4 regions of the Phyllobacterium sp. P30BS-XVII genome follow, and region 3 is predicted to be linked to each of the others. Evidence: predicted binding sites of a transcription regulator. Region 3 holds the regulator's gene; each other region holds the start of a gene.
What was found. The regulator LexA, encoded in region 3, represses DNA repair genes until DNA is damaged. The targets are predictions, from matches to a motif close to TGTTCNNNNTGTGTTCNG.
Positions count from the first base shown of each region.

Region 1: a site for LexA is predicted at 1,611-1,628, ahead of FHW17_RS11985 (PA0069 family radical SAM protein). Genes of this name have one in related genera too.
Region 2: a site for LexA is predicted at 1,317-1,334, ahead of FHW17_RS00870 (DNA recombination protein RmuC). Genes of this name have one in related genera too.
Region 4: a site for LexA is predicted at 1,380-1,397, ahead of FHW17_RS10495 (sel1 repeat family protein). Genes of this name have one in related genera too.

Region 1 covers NZ_JACGXO010000003.1:568,674-572,516, forward strand. The annotation lists gene FHW17_RS11970 (4-(cytidine 5'-diphospho)-2-C-methyl-D-erythritol kinase) at 1-500, shown strand, start outside; gene moaB (molybdenum cofactor biosynthesis protein B) at 503-1,045, shown strand; gene FHW17_RS11980 (glycosyltransferase) at 1,050-1,556, opposite strand; gene FHW17_RS11985 (PA0069 family radical SAM protein) at 1,705-2,856, shown strand; gene FHW17_RS11990 (ribonuclease HII) at 2,994-3,653, shown strand.
Region 2 covers NZ_JACGXO010000001.1:177,462-181,304, reverse strand. The annotation lists gene fmt (methionyl-tRNA formyltransferase) at 1-699, opposite strand, end outside; gene def (peptide deformylase) at 703-1,233, opposite strand; gene FHW17_RS00870 (DNA recombination protein RmuC) at 1,369-2,604, shown strand; gene FHW17_RS00865 (YdeI/OmpD-associated family protein) at 2,688-3,281, opposite strand; gene FHW17_RS00860 (cation diffusion facilitator family transporter) at 3,337-3,843, opposite strand, start outside.
Region 3 covers NZ_JACGXO010000006.1:194,709-198,551, reverse strand. The annotation lists gene FHW17_RS17735 (ComEC/Rec2 family competence protein) at 1-1,006, shown strand, start outside; gene lexA (transcriptional repressor LexA) at 1,000-1,719, opposite strand; gene FHW17_RS17725 (substrate-binding domain-containing protein) at 1,943-2,971, opposite strand; gene FHW17_RS17720 (ABC transporter substrate-binding protein) at 3,434-3,843, shown strand, end outside.
Region 4 covers NZ_JACGXO010000003.1:255,472-259,314, reverse strand. The annotation lists gene bla (class A beta-lactamase) at 1-660, shown strand, start outside; gene FHW17_RS10500 (DUF2147 domain-containing protein) at 721-1,068, opposite strand; gene FHW17_RS10495 (sel1 repeat family protein) at 1,541-1,807, shown strand; gene FHW17_RS10490 (LysR family transcriptional regulator) at 1,825-2,697, opposite strand; gene FHW17_RS10485 (hypothetical protein) at 3,548-3,757, shown strand; gene FHW17_RS10480 (DNA starvation/stationary phase protection protein) at 3,829-3,843, opposite strand, start outside.

The sequences.
Region 1 (3,843 bases), on a different contig from region 3:
TCGAGGCCAGCCTGACCGAATTGGCCGCGCTCGGCCTGCCGCTGGGGGCGGATGTCCCTATGTGCCTGCACGGTGAAGCGCTAATCGCACGCGGCATTGGCGAAGATATCGAGCGGATCGCCGCCTTTCCGCGCCTCCCGGTGGTTCTGGTCAATAATGGCGTGACGGTTTCAACACCGCAGGTCTTTTCTGCGCTCAGCCGCCGCGACAATCCTGCCCTTCCCGCCCTGCCTTTACGGATGGCTCCGGGCGATGTCTGCGCCTATCTCGGGCAAACCGATAATCATCTTTTCGCAGCAACACAAAAACTGGCTCCATCGATCAATGACAGCATGCAGGCATTGCGCGAAACCAATCCGCTGCTTGCGCGCATGTCCGGCTCAGGCGGCACCTGTTTTGCAATCTATGCCGATGATGAAACGGCGGAAGCGGCGGCAACCCGGTTGCGCCGAAACCAGCCCGATTGGTTTGTCGTCGCCACCAGCACGGAAGGGAACTGATCTTGACCCGTATTGACGAGACGCGCCCCTTTGTCCCCGTCGGCATTGCCGTTTTGACCGTTTCCGATACCCGTACACTGGATGATGATAAATCCGGCAACACGCTGGCGGATCGCATCACAGCCGCCGGTCATCGCCTTGCGGACCGCGCCATCGTTACCGATGACCGCGACAGGATACGCGATAAAGTGCTGGCATGGTCAAAGAACCCTGAGGTGGATGTGATCATCACCACGGGTGGCACCGGCTTCACCGGCCGGGACGTAACGCCCGAAGCACTGGAACCGATCTTTGAAAAGCGGATGGATGGCTTTTCCGAAGTGTTCCACCGCATCTCCTATGACAAGATCGGCACATCGACCATCCAGTCCCGCGCAACAGGCGGTGTGGTGAACGCCACTTTCGTATTTGTGCTGCCCGGCTCACCCGGCGCCTGCAAGGATGCCTGGGACAATATTCTGCAGTTTCAGCTCAACTATCGCCACATGCCCTGCAATTTCGTCGAGATCATGCCGCGGCTGGATGAACACCTGAAACGCGGGTAAGAGATTATTTCAACGCGCCGGGGATGATTTCCGCCCGCAGCCGCTTCATGGCAAGACCGCGTGCCAGATCGACTGCACTCTTGCCCGGTCCTGACAAAGCCATAGCCTGACGCTTCGAGATCAGCAGACCATCGGCCAGCGGATTACCCGGCGAGAAAACGCGGGCGAAGAATGGCCGCCGATGTGCATGCGAGCGGGTGAAACAGGCCGGGCCCTGCATGCGTTCCACATGGGCAGCGACCACCTCAATCCAGCCGTCAATCAGCCTTGCGCCCGGCTCAATGAACAGAATCCAGTCGCTGCGCGCGCGGCGCAAACCGTCGATCAATGTCTGATCCTGCAGGAAAATACACCCAGCCGCATCGGCCACCCGGTGGGTCTGATCCGTCGATCCCTGATCAATGACAATGACATCGCTCAATACGCCTTCGACGGCTCCGCCCACCAGCCCGCCGAGGGTTCTGGCCAAGGGTTCATCGGCATTTCGTGTTTCAATCAGGACTGAGATCATTCATTTCAGTTATAGTATTATTATTGAAATTTCCATCCTACTTTTTCAGTAGATTGTTCTTGCTTTGTTCTCATAATTTGCTAGGAATACATTCATGTTGCGACGGTGTGAGCGACTCACAATCGCTCCGGTCTCAAGGAGAATGTCAATGAACATCATGGTGCAGGCCGATAAGGCCGCCTTCGGGCAAGGCCGGGCCGAACATGCCAATGTGCTGGTCGAGGAAGCCGGACTGCGGATCGATCATGAGCGGCGGCGTGGACGTGGCGCTGGTATGAATCCATCCGGGCGGTTCGAACCGGAAAGCCGTCATGTCTTTGATGATGGCTGGGAGACCATTGAGGATTTGCCGCCTTTCAAAACAGAGGTGCAGATCGAGAAGCCACGCACCATCATCACACGCAATGATTCTCCCGATGTGGGTTTCGACCGCTCAATCAATCCCTATCGTGGATGTGAGCATGGCTGCGTCTATTGCTTTGCCCGGCCTACTCATAGCTATATGGGTATGTCTCCCGGCCTCGATTTTGAATCAAAGCTCTTTGCCAAGCCCGATGCGGCCAAAATGCTGGATCGTGAACTGTCAAAGCCCGGTTATTCGGCCAAAACCATTGCCATTGGCACCAATACGGACCCCTATCAGCCGATTGAAAAGAAATGGCGCATCATGCGCGAGGTCCTGCAGGTGCTGGAAGAGCATCAGCATCCGGTTGGAATCGTCACGAAGTCGGCCCTGATCATGCGGGATATCGATATTCTGTCGCGCATGGCGGAAAAGGGATTGGCGAAGGTCTTTCTGTCGGTCACGTCGCTTGACGGCAAGCTTGCACGGACCATGGAGCCGCGTGCATCGACGCCGACACGGCGATTACAGGCACTGCGCGCGCTCTCCGATGCGGGTGTTCCCACGGGTTCACTGGTGGCGCCCATCATTCCCGGTCTGAATGATCATGAGATCGAGCGCATTCTCGACAGTGTGTATGCCACCGGCGCACGCGAAGCTGGATATGTATTGCTGCGTCTGCCGCTGGAAGTCAGCCCGATCTTCAAGGAATGGCTCCTGCGCAACTATCCGGATCGCTACCGCCATGTGCTGTCGCTCATACGCTCCATGCGCGGCGGCAAGGACTACGATGCGGAATGGGGCAAGCGCATGCGCGGTGAAGGCCCCTATGCCTGGCAGATTGGGCGCCGGTTTGAAATTGCTGCCAAGCGGCTCGGTCTCAATCTGGCCAAGCGCCGCCTGCGCACGGATCTGTTCGTGCCAACAGCCGGAAGCGAACAATTGTCGCTGTTTTAAACATTCAATCGGGCAATTTTCCCGGTTCCGAAACTCCGTCAGGCGACCCCCATCCCCCTGACGGAAGCCCTGATGCCCTACCCCATCAGCATCAGGGCCTTGCAGAGAATCAGAACGAATGCGAGTCTCGCCGCAACATGGCTCGATCACGTTCTGATTCTCTGCTTCTTCCTCTCGACCCTGGCAAACCGGATTTTGCCACGGAGAGCAGGCTTTTGCGCGATGGTGCGCCCTTTGTCGTCGGCATTGACGAGGCAGGTCGGGGTCCTCTGGCCGGACCGGTTGTTGCAGCGGCAGTCATTCTCGACCCCAGAAGAATTCCTGATGGCCTTGATGATTCCAAGCGCCTGACCGCCAGAAAACGGGAAGAGCTGTTCGACATTATTCTGAACAGCGCCCTTGCATCCGGTATTGCCAGTGTCGCCGCGCCGTCCATCGACGCTACGGATATTCTGAAAGCCGCGCTGGAGGCCATGCGCCGCGCCACCTGCGGCCTGTCGATACTGCCCGGCCATGCGCTTATTGATGGGCGCGACGTGCCTCGTGGCCTTCCCTGCCCCGGCACAGCCATGATCAAGGGCGACCAGCGTTCCGTATCCATCGCTGCCGCCTCGATCCTTGCCAAGGTCAGCCGCGATCGCATGATGGCGCAGGCGGGCCGCTGCTATCCGCTCTATGGGCTTGAAACCCATGCGGGATATGGCACGGAGTTCCACCGCAATGCCATGGAAACCCATGGCCCGGTGGTTGGTCTGCACCGCTTCAGCTTTGCCCCGCTGAAAAACCGGGAAGTGTAGGTTTTACCGCTATTGGGCGGATGCTTGGTCCAATGCTAGTTACCAGCGTTGCGGATCATAAAGGGGATGGAATTTAGCTCCCTGCAACCCTCATTCTCCCTCGTGGTTGTTATGTCGAACCACGAACCGGCGGCATTCACCAGTTGCGGAATATACCTCCCCATTACCACGCCCGCTTTTGCGTCTGGCT
Region 2 (3,843 bases), on a different contig from region 3:
AAACGGCGCAAGGCCGCGAATGCGATTATGGATATCAATCGCAGGCAGCGTCCAGTCAATGCGGGTTTCGACCTTGGTGATTTTCGAGGCGTAGGTGACGCCCTCTTCGGATTGCGGCGTCAGGGTCAGGCTGTCACGCGCCAGCGCGGCCATGGCCCGCACCATCAGATCAGCACCGATCATGCTGAGTTGGTCGTGCAACTCGCCCGCGGTCATATCCGACGTGATCTTGATCTTTTCAGCCATGGCAACGGGACCAGTATCGAGCCCCTCATCCATTTTCATGATCATCATGCCGGTTTCCGTGTCACCGGCCATGATCGCGCGTTGAATGGGTGCAGCGCCGCGCCAGCGCGGAAGAAGCGAAGCGTGACCGTTGTAACAACCAAGGCGCGTGCCTTCGAGAATGGCTGTCGGCAATATCAGGCCATAGGCAACCACAACCGCAACATCTGCATTCAAATCACGGAATGCCTGTTGTTCCTCGGCGCTCTTCAGGCTTTTGGGCGTGCGCACTTCAATGCCGAATTCTTGGGCATTGCGATGAACGGGCGAGGGAGTCAGTTCAAGTCCGCGTCGCCCGGCTGGACGTGGCGGCTGGCTATAAACGGCGACGATCTCATGGCCCTGGCCAATGAGCGCGTTGAGAACCGGAACAGAAAATTCCGGGGTTCCCATGAAGACGATACGAAGGCTCATGGCTTACACCGCCAGCCGGCTCGGAACACGATCCTTGGCAAGCTTCTTGAACTTCTTCACCACCATTTCCCGCTTCAGACGCGAGATATAGTCGATGAAAAGAACGCCATTGAGATGGTCAATTTCATGCTGCAGGCAGGTCGCGAGCAGGCCATCCGCATCGATCTCGTGCTTTTTGCCTTCGATATCAAAATAGGCAACGCGTACTTTTGCCGGGCGTTCCACTTCCGCATAATAATCCGGAATGGACAGGCAACCCTCTTCGTACACATTGCGCTCGGTGCTGGAAGACACAACTTCCGGGTTGATAAACACCTGCGGTGCCTTGGGTTCATCTTCCTTGGCAAGATCGATCACCAGCATGCGCAAGGGTTCCGCCACCTGAATGGCAGCCAGACCAATGCCCGGCGCGTCATACATGGTGTCGAGCATATCCTGCGAAAATTTGCGCAAATCGGCGTCAAAGCGCGTCACAGGTTGAGAAACCTGACGCAACAGCGGATCGGGAAGAATGACAAGCGGTTTGATAGACATGAGCATCACCTAATATCTCGGCTTTCAACCGTCAATCCCGATACAAATGGCATTTGTGTCAAGAGAAACAGCATTTTCAAAAATGTTCTCGTTTTGATCTCACATTTGCCATCCGAATCGGTTAGTCTGGTATCCATGGAAACATCACATTCACTCGACCAGCCATTATTTCAGCTTGGCGCCAGCACCGTATCGGTCGGAACGGCCCTGCTTGTTGCTGCTGTGATCGTTGCCCTCGCGGTCATTCTTTGCGTGGTCGCAATGTGGCGGGCAGGGCGGGCCCGGCTTATGGCCGAGTTCCAGGCTGAGGATCGTGCCCGCGATGCGGAAACACGTATGGCTGAAATTTTGAAAAGCCAGTCGGAGATGCAGGGTCGTATGCAGACTATGGCCGAGCTTTTCGGCTCGCGTCAGGCGGAGCTTAACCAGTCGATCCGCGAACGGCTTGACGGTATGACCACGCGTATCGGTCAGACCATGACGGAGCAGACGCAATCGACGCATGAGAACCTTGCCAAATTGCAGGAGCGGCTCGCGGTTATCGATACGGCACAGAACAATATCCAGTCGCTGGCCGGACAGGTTGTGCAGTTGCAGGCCATTCTGGCCAACAAACAGACACGCGGTGCCTTCGGTCAGGCGCGCATGGAAACTATTATTGCCGATGGCCTGCCACAGGGGGCCTACGAGTTTCAGGCAACGCTTTCGAATGGCAGCCGGCCCGATTGCGTTGTCCGTATGCCGAACAATGCGCCCAATCTGGTTATCGATGCGAAATTCCCGCTCGAGGCATGGAATGCCATTCGTGAGGCCGAGACATCAGACGCCAAGAAAATGGCGCTGGCCCAGTTCCGCCGGGATATCGAAATCCATATTCGCGATGTATCGGAAAAATACCTGATCAGCGGCGAAACGCAGGATACGGCGTTTCTGTTTGTGCCATCGGAATCGATCTTTGCCGAGATACACGAGAATTTCGAAGGCATCGTGCAAAAAGCCCACCGTTCGCGCATTGTGATCGTTTCACCGTCGCTGCTGATGCTGTCCATTCAAGTCATTCAGGCGGTGCTGAAGGATGTGCGCATGCGTGAACAGGCACATCTCATTCAGGGCGAGGTTATCCGCCTGATGGAAGATGTTGTGCGCCTCGATGATCGCGTCCGTCGCTTGCAGACGCATTTTGGTCAGGCGAACAAGGATATTGATGATATTCTCGTTTCCTCCAGCAAAGTGACCAAGCGCGGACAGAAGATCGAGGCGCTGGAGTTTGTTGAGCCCTCGGCTGGTGAACCTGCAAAAGGTCCGGACGCCAGCCGATCAGCTGCTTCCACAACAGGCCAATTGCGCCTGCGCGTGGTGGACGAGGACTAGGCTATATCCAAGTGGCTTTAGGCCAAGTGGACTGGCGAAGCTGAAATGGGTCTGCAAACGGCAGCCCCGGTCGCTCACGTGCCCTAATCGTCCAGCCCTTTTCCGCCGAGAATCTGCGGTATGAATTTTTCAACGCGTGTCTCGCGTGTTTTGGATTGTTTCGGCGCGGAAAAATGAAAGAGATATGCTCGTTGGCGTCCGGGTGTGAGAGCCTTGAACGCGGCTTGCAAGGCAGGGTTCTCATTCAATCTGCTTTGAAACTCTTCGGGAACTGCGAAATCTTCCGTCTTTTTGAAAGTTACCTTCGCGCCTGATTTTTCGACATCGATGGCCGCGTGAATATAGGCTTTCAGGATGTTATCCATCTTGGATATTTCCTGAACACTGGTGAACCGGATCTGCCGTCCCGCCTGAACATTTTTCGTTTGCTGGATGAGAATATGATCGGGGTCGTTTAACAGGGCGCCCTGAAAAAACAGGAGTGCGCAGTATTCCTTAAAACCATGTATGAGAACAATATTGCTTTTATCCAACGTGTAGCAGGCACATCCCCATTTCAGTTCTTCTTTGAGACCACAGGCAAGAACGATTGTTCTCAACAGCCTGAATTCTTCCTGCCATTTCTGGGTCTCATCAAAATACCAGTCGACTTCGGGGTTCGTTGTGTCCTTGACCATGGTACATCTCTCAACTGATTTGGAATGTCATTTGCTAGTATGCCCTCTGGTTACTTCAGCCTTCAATGATTTTCTGCCGCCTCATCTTCCAGGTACTCGCCGTCTGCGGTTTGACGAATACGGAAACGATATCCGGATTGGCCTGACGTATCGCCGTTTCAATACGCTCGACACAGGCTTCAATATCGGGCGCAGTCAGATGATCCTCAAACTCGATGCTGAGCCCGGCGACAATCTGCTTGGGTCCCATATGCACCGTCAACACACCGTTGGCCTGCTGAATAGCCGGGTCCTTGCCCGCAATATCAAGGATCTGCTGTTCCGCTTCCGGCAGCGCCGACTCGCCGATCAGCAATCCCTTGCTTTCCCGTGCAAGGAAAATCGCAGTTGCGCCGAGAATGATCGCAATCCCGATGGAAGCAACGCCATCAAGCTCCGGCATATTGAACAATTGCGCGGCTGAGATGCCGATGAAGGCGACAATGAGCCCGAGGAGGGCCGCTGTGTCTTCGAAAAGCACCGTAAAGACGCTCGGGTCCTTGCTCTGCTGCACGGCTTCGAG
Region 3 (3,843 bases):
CAGTGCGATCTTTGCCGTCTATCATTTCAACAATACGGCACCACTTGGTTTGATCGGCAACGCACTGGCTCTGCCTGTCATATCCATCCTTGTCATGCCCTTCGCCGTTCTGGCGTTGCTGCTCATGCCTTTCGATATGGACTGGCTGCCCTTCCGTGTCATGGAGCGGGGGATTGAACTCTTCACCATCATTGCCAATCATGTCGCGGCCCTTTCGCCCAGCGGCCATCTTGGCCCAATGCCGCAAATGAGCCTGCTGCTCCTGAGTGCGGGATTGATTGTCCTCTTGTTCCTGTCGTCGTGGCTGCGCCTGTGCAGCCTGCCACTATTGGCCGTCGGCGCGCTCGTCATGCTGCGCGCCATATCGCCGGATATTGTCATATCGGAGGATGGCAGACTGGTCGGACTGCGCAATGGCGAAATACTGATGATCAATCGGCCGCAAGGCGGCGCATTCATCCTGAACAATTGGCAGCAGGGTTATGGGCTTGCGCAGATTATCAAACCCGCCAAGGCCAATGCGCAAGCTACAGACGGAATGTTTGAATGCGCGGACAAGCTTTGTACGGCGCGCGAACCGGGAGGGCTTATCATCGCCTATACGGATAAAGCTGCATACAGGGACGCAGCCTGTAGTGAAGGAAATATTGTCGTTCTGGCCTTTGCGGGAAGGGATGTCAGCTGTAGCAATCCCGGCACATTGGTTGGTACATTGCACGATCTTGCTTTGAATGGCGCCGCGGAAATCCGCTTGGACCCGGTCACACAGGGGCCGGTCACACAGGGGTATGGGGAAGCAATGAATGCTTCCAGGATCGAACAAGCATTGGATCAAAGGTTGATCTCAGCCAGCCTGACCTATGCCATTGGGCCGCCAGACCGGCCATGGAACACTTACCGCGTTCACTCAAGAGCGGCACGCAACATGCCGGAACGTGTACATAAGCCAAAAACAAAAGCGAGCACCCCGAACAGCGATGAACGGGATGCCGGTCTGGATCAATAACGCCTGATAAGTCCGACGAGTTTACCCTGTACCTGCACGCGATCCGGTCCAAAAATCCGCGTTTCATAGGCAGGATTAGCCGCTTCAAGGGCAATCGATGCTCCCTTGCGGCGGAAACGCTTAAGGGTTGCCTCTTCATCATCAACAAGAGCCACGATGATTTCACCGGGATTGGCCGTATCGCCGCGCTTGATGACGACGGTATCGCCATCAAAAATACCCGCCTCGATCATCGAGTCGCCTTTAACTTCCAGCGCGTAATGCTCGCCGCTGCCGATCATATCCGGCGGAAGGCTCAGCATATGGGTCTGGTTCTGGATGGCGGAGATGGGCACACCCGCAGCGATCCGGCCCATGACGGGAATGCTGACATTGGCAGGCATGTCCATGTCGTTGGAAGCGCGCGGCTGCGGCTTTGGCGGTGCAACATTGCGCCCGAGACTGCCCTCGATGACGCTTGGCTCGAACTTTCTCTGGGCGTTGAGCCCCGGAGCAATGGAGTCCGGCAGGCGCAGGACTTCCAGCGCGCGTGCCCTGTTGGCAAGCCGGCGAATGAAGCCGCGTTCTTCGAGCGCAGTGATCAACCGGTGAATGCCGGATTTGGAAGCCAGATCCAGCGCATCCTTCATTTCGTCGAAGGATGGCGGGATACCCGTCTCCTTCAGACGCTCATGAATGAAGAGAAGAAGTTCATGTTGTTTACGCGTGAGCATCGGCGATCCTTTAGCAGGGAATCGGAAAAACAAAACCAGAACAAACACTATCTGTTCCAGCATTGTTCTACAAGTGCTTAATATTCCGTTGCGACTGTACTCGAAGCGTCAATACTAGCTGTATGGTGATGAAAATGGCTGAATCGAAGGCGCTTTTTGATCGATCACCAATCGGATATCACAGTATTACGACATCAATTACCCGAATCGCTAAACGCTCGCTTCAACGCCGCGGAGCGATGGGTGGTCCGCTTGACTGGCGCAGGACAAGCTCGACGGGCCATATCTCGTGGATGTTTTCAACTGGCTCGCCATCCAGCACCCGCACCAGCAGTTCAGCAATGCGCGAACCGGCGGAGCGGATCGAGGAGCGGGTTGTCGTCATGGCCGGGACCATGTTGCTGGCGTTGAGATAGGGAAAAACGTCATCATGGGCGATGACAGAGACCTCCTTGCCCAATTCATAACCCCTGGAGCGAATGGCGCGGAAGACGCCAAGCGCCGTCATCATGGAACCGGCAAGGATAGCCGTCGGATGCGGAGTGTAGGATAAAAGCCGCTGCGCCTCATGAAAACCCGTTTCATCGGAAAAGCGCTCATGCACGATGAAACGCGGATCAATGGGAAGGCCCCGTTCCACCAGCGCTTCGCGATATCCCATTTCACGGTGCTCTGAGAATGTGTGCCCCTTGAGACCGTCGATCATCGCGACATGGCGGTGCCCTAGATCAAGCAGATGCGACGTTGCCTGCCTGAATGCACCGGCATTGTCGATATCGAGCCAGGCATGCGGCGCTGTGATATTGGTGCGTCCATGCAGCACAAAGGGAAATTTCGCCTCGGTGAGCATGGCAACCCGTTCATCCATCAGGGTAGGGCCGGTTACGATAATGCCATCGACGCGCTTGCTGGAAATCAGCCGCCTGTAGGCTGCCAGTTCATCATTGTTGATGCTCGGGCTCATCAGCAGGTCCATTTCATGCAGTGAAAGCTGCTCGGCCAGACCGGAGAAAAACTCGCTTGTGTGCGGGCCAAAACGTTCACTGCGATCGCGCGGCATCAAAATGCCGATAGCACCGATGCGACCAATGGCAAGGCGGCGCGCATTGGCATTGGCACTGTAACCGAATTTGAGCGCGGCCTCGCTGACGCGCTCACGGGTTGCCTTGTTAACCTCAGGATAGCCGTTCAGGGCGCGACTGACTGTTGTCTGCGAGAGTCCCAATTGGTCGGCCAGTTCCTTAAGTTTCATGGCAGCAATCCAGTATTCAATTCGATCAGGCAAAGCAGCCAAACATTCCGGTGACCGGAACGCTATGTCCGCAGCGCAGATATGACCGCAAATAATAAACACAACCAGAGTAAAAATTCAAAGCGCTTTGAGCAATTTCTCGCAATATTGTGATCTATGGTTATCAGCCCCGAGTTTCAACAAGGGACATGCCCGCTTTTTATGATGTGAGCGTTCGGACACAATAGCTTGTTATTCAATAGTAATATTGGAAAATGATCAATCTGGGAATGTAGGGCTCCAAGGCAATAGCCAATTTGCGGCTTGACAGTTTAAAACAGCTTTGCCATTTTTCATTCAAAGCGCTTTGAATTTATGGTTTGAATGAGTTTACCAAAGCGCTTCAGGAGGAGTTTTACGAGGGGAAACTGGCGTCACCACGATGCAAGTGATCCGATTCCATCAGATTTTTGGGAGGAAATCATGAAAGCCAAATCATTTATTGCGACCCTTTTGACCACCACTTTGCTGGCGTCGGGAGCATTTGCCGCCAATCTTGCCATCGTGTCGGGTGATACGGGCAATGGACGCGAGTTTCTGCGCAGCCAGCTCGACAAGTTTGAAAAGGAAACGGGCAACAAGGTTTCAATTGTTGCCATGCCCGCCAATAGCTCCGATAATTTCGGCCAGTACCGTCTTTGGCTCGCTGCCGGAAATACCGATATTGATGTTTACCGCACCGACGTGATCTGGGCGCCGCAATTGGCCGACCAGTTTCTTGATCTGAAGCCTGCAGCCAAAGACGTTATCGACCAGCACATTCCCTCGATCATTGAAAGCCAGACCGTGGATGGCAAGCTTGTGGCTTTGCCGATGTTCACGGATGCTCCGGC
Region 4 (3,843 bases), on a different contig from region 3:
AGCACGTTCAAGTTTTTCGCGGCAGCGGCCATTCTTGCGCGCGTTGACCAGAAGAAGGAACAGCTCGACCGGATAGTCACCTATAAAAAGTCCGATCTCGTTGACTATTCGCCGGTCACGGAAAAACGCGTGGGTGAGGGGATGTCGCTTGCAGCCATTTGTGAGGCGGCGATCACCTACAGCGATAATTTCGCTGGCAACCTGATGCTCGATGCACTGGGCGGATCAAAGGGGCTGACGGACTATGCACGGTCCCTCGGTGACACGATCACCAGACTGGACCGGCGCGAGACCGAACTCAACGAAGCCACACCGGGCGATCCGCGCGATACGACCACTCCGGCTGCCATGCGCGAAAATCTTGAAAAGACTGTGCTGGGCACCGCTCTGTCGGAACAGTCGCGCAAACAGCTCGCCGATTGGCTGATCGGCAACAAGGTTGGTGACAAACGTTTGCGGGCAGGGCTGCCAAAGGACTGGAAGGTGGGCGACAAGACTGGGACAAGCGATAGCGGCATGGCCAATGATGTGGCGGTGATCTGGCCGCCGGATCGCAAGCCGATCGTGCTGACCGTCTATCTCTATGATCCGAAGGGAACGGCTGACAGCCGCAATGCCATCCATCAGAAAGTGGCAAGCCTTATCGCCGAACATATCTGATCAGGATATGCAAAACCCGCGAGATCAGAACCGTCTCGCGGGTTTCATGCAGTCTGAAAACTATTGACGTGTAAGGCTTTCGCTCTTGCAGATCAGTCCGCCGAGCACGCAACCTGACAATGACAGGGTATTGCCGCTGACGCTGGCCTTGCCATTATATGTCTTGCCTTCGTCCAGCTTGTTGACCTGTCCCTTATAGGACCCGCCCTTGCCGGACATCTCGCCGATTGACTTGCCTTTATATTCGCCCGTCAGGACCGTGCCGCAATATTTGTCTGCACCACAGGATACATATTGAATAAGCGTGCCCGTTGGCCGTTTCCACGTGCCGACAATTGGTTCCTCGGCAAGGGCTGGTCCTGCCATGAGTACGACGCCAGCGCATGCCAACAAAAATTTGCGATTCATATTTTCCTCCCGATAAGGGTTGTGCGGCAAATGGGGTCTCTCCTCGTCCATTTGCATGTCCCTTACGTAAACGTAATTCAAAAAATAGGCGAAAGAAAGCCTCAAACACGGGCAGATGGAGGGTTTTTTGCGTGTCTGCAATTTACGGAAATCGCTGATACCTCGGCCGGATCGTGACCATGTCAGACAAAAAGAAGCTGTTCTTTGGTTAGCAAAGGCTTGAAATCGAAGAAATGCATTTTAGGCAAATTTGACCCAAATGCCCGCAATTGCTGGGGCAATATATTTAATGAATTCCGAAGTTTACGAGTTGTTTTAGTTTTGTTTGGGTCCAGTTAATCATGCCTTTTAACAGCAATTTGAGAGCTGTGTGGCATTCTCAAAAGCATCGAAAGAGCACGCCAAAACAAACAAATCAGGCGGTTCTCAGAAGTCTAACAGGGCTTATCGGTTTAAACAGGGACACGGTAAAATGGCACGCTTTGATCTTCAGAATATCGATGCCGGACACGTCGGCGGAACAGCGGAAACGGACATTCTCTTTGAGATGGGCATCATGTACGCCACCGGCCGCGACTGCGAAGTTGATCACGTTGCTGCGCATAAATGGTTCAACATTGCTGCAATCAAGGGCAGCGAACGCGCTGCGGAATTACGGGCCGAACTGGTCAAGACCATGACCAAGGTGGATCTGGCTACGGCAATGCGCGAAGCCCGCGAATGGATGACATCGCACTAACCATTATTGTGACGGCGCTAAAGAGCCGCCGTCCCCATGGGCTGGAAAGCATCGCGGATAACTTTCGCCATGCCTTCGATCGCCGGATTTGTCATCCGTGGATTGCGCCGCAACACCACATTCGATGAATCGATCACCGGAAAGCCTTCCGTCTCGGTCAGTTCGCGGCAGCCCGGCGGAATATTGCTGCGTGCCAGCGGCGCAATCGCAAGGCCCGAAACCGCGGCTATTTTCAAACCGCCGCCCGTATCGCAGCTATAGGCCACGCGATAATTGATCTTGTTTCTGTCCAACGACCCAATGGCGAATTTCTGGCACCAGTCGGATCGTTGATAAACGGCAATCGGGACAGGCGTAATTTCATGCACGCAATGCACTTCCGACGTGACCCAGACAGTTGGGTCGACAAACAGCACTTCGCCCATTGTTGGCGGCTCCCAGTTGAAAATCACGGCCAGATCCAGCTCATCCGCCTCAAGGGCGGCCATCTGTTTTGCCGAATAGTCACATTTGACCGTCACCTGCACCTGCGGATGCTGGCTGGCAAAGGCGGCAAGCGCGCGAGGCAGTACCGTATAGCCATATTCTTCAGGAAGGCCGATCCGCACCGGTCCACCAAGCGGTTTGGCTCTGATTGACGCCATGGTCTCATCCAGCAGACCGACAATGCGGTTGGCATTGACGAGCAGCGTCTGACCCTGGGGTGTCAGGGTGACACCGCGTGAACCGCGTTCGAAAACGCTTTCGCCCAGCACTTCCTCAAGTCGTTTGATCTGGATACTCACCGCCGATTGCGTCCGCCCGATTTTCTCCGCGGCGCGTGTAACATTGCCTGTCGTGGCCACCGCCAGAAATGTGCGGAGCAGATCACTGTCGAGAGGAGGGTTCATAGCTGCACTCGTGATAAAAATTTCGAATGACAGACATAATTTCTATTCGTTTGATATATGTCAACGATTGGATCAAGCATTGTGCCTATTCGTCATGCTGGAAATGCACAATGTCCGTTTTCCCTTTATTTTCAAATCTTTGGAAAGTCTGGAAAGCCGCAGACCGGGACGCTCGCCAATTGCAGACTTTACAGCGCAAACCGGGCGAACATCTGCTGCAAGATGCAGGGATGACGCGGCAGAACGTGGCAGACATCCTGCGCTGCTACCGTTCGAAGCAAATACTGGCATTTCTGACACGCTTTTGGACCCGATGATTGGTCTGCGAAGCTATGCGTTTTACGCATCACTTTCTTCGACATCTCCACATTATTGACGCAATCAGGACGAGATTGTCGTACTGATTGCAACCTCTCCGCTAGTTTGGCCGGTGGCGAAGGAGAGCGAGCATGTCGGGCGAATGGTAAGTCGGTATGCAGGAATTATCGAATCCAAGTCAGGAGGGAGCTTCCAAAAGCGCTATACGGACGAATTGATACTTTCATTGTTCGTAGTAAATATGATTCATATTTGAATTAATTTAAATAACTCAAAGTTTAAATATGAGTGACGCTTTTTGTATAAAGATTTCGCATAATGTACTATTCAATTTTTGAAACGATGTGAACTTTATATTCTAAGTATAACAATTTTTTATGATAAAATTTATCATGAAAAATGTGATCATTGTTTTGAGGTTATATGGTTTTATGTGCAATCTTTCACAACTCTGTGGGGTTGCGAAGGCTGAAATATCAGTTAAGTAAACGGTTTGTGGAATTTTCTGATTCTTGAAAATTACGGGGAAGTTATGCAGGACGAGCTTGGAGAGTTATTATCAAAGTTGAGCGATGCTCAAAAAGAGTTGATAGTCTTGACTGCAAAGACCAATGCATTTCCTGACAATAATACATTGAGGAAAATAGCAACTTTGGCCCTGAATATCTCCGCCGTTGAGGGGCTTATTGCCGATACGCAAAGCCGCGCCAAGCGTGCAAAAATGACCAAGGCCAATGACTGAGACGGCCTGAACTCCAACTGCTTGAGGCGTTGGAGTTCAAACATCCATTCAATAATCAGCTCCCAGAAAAATCAGACACCCGCCGG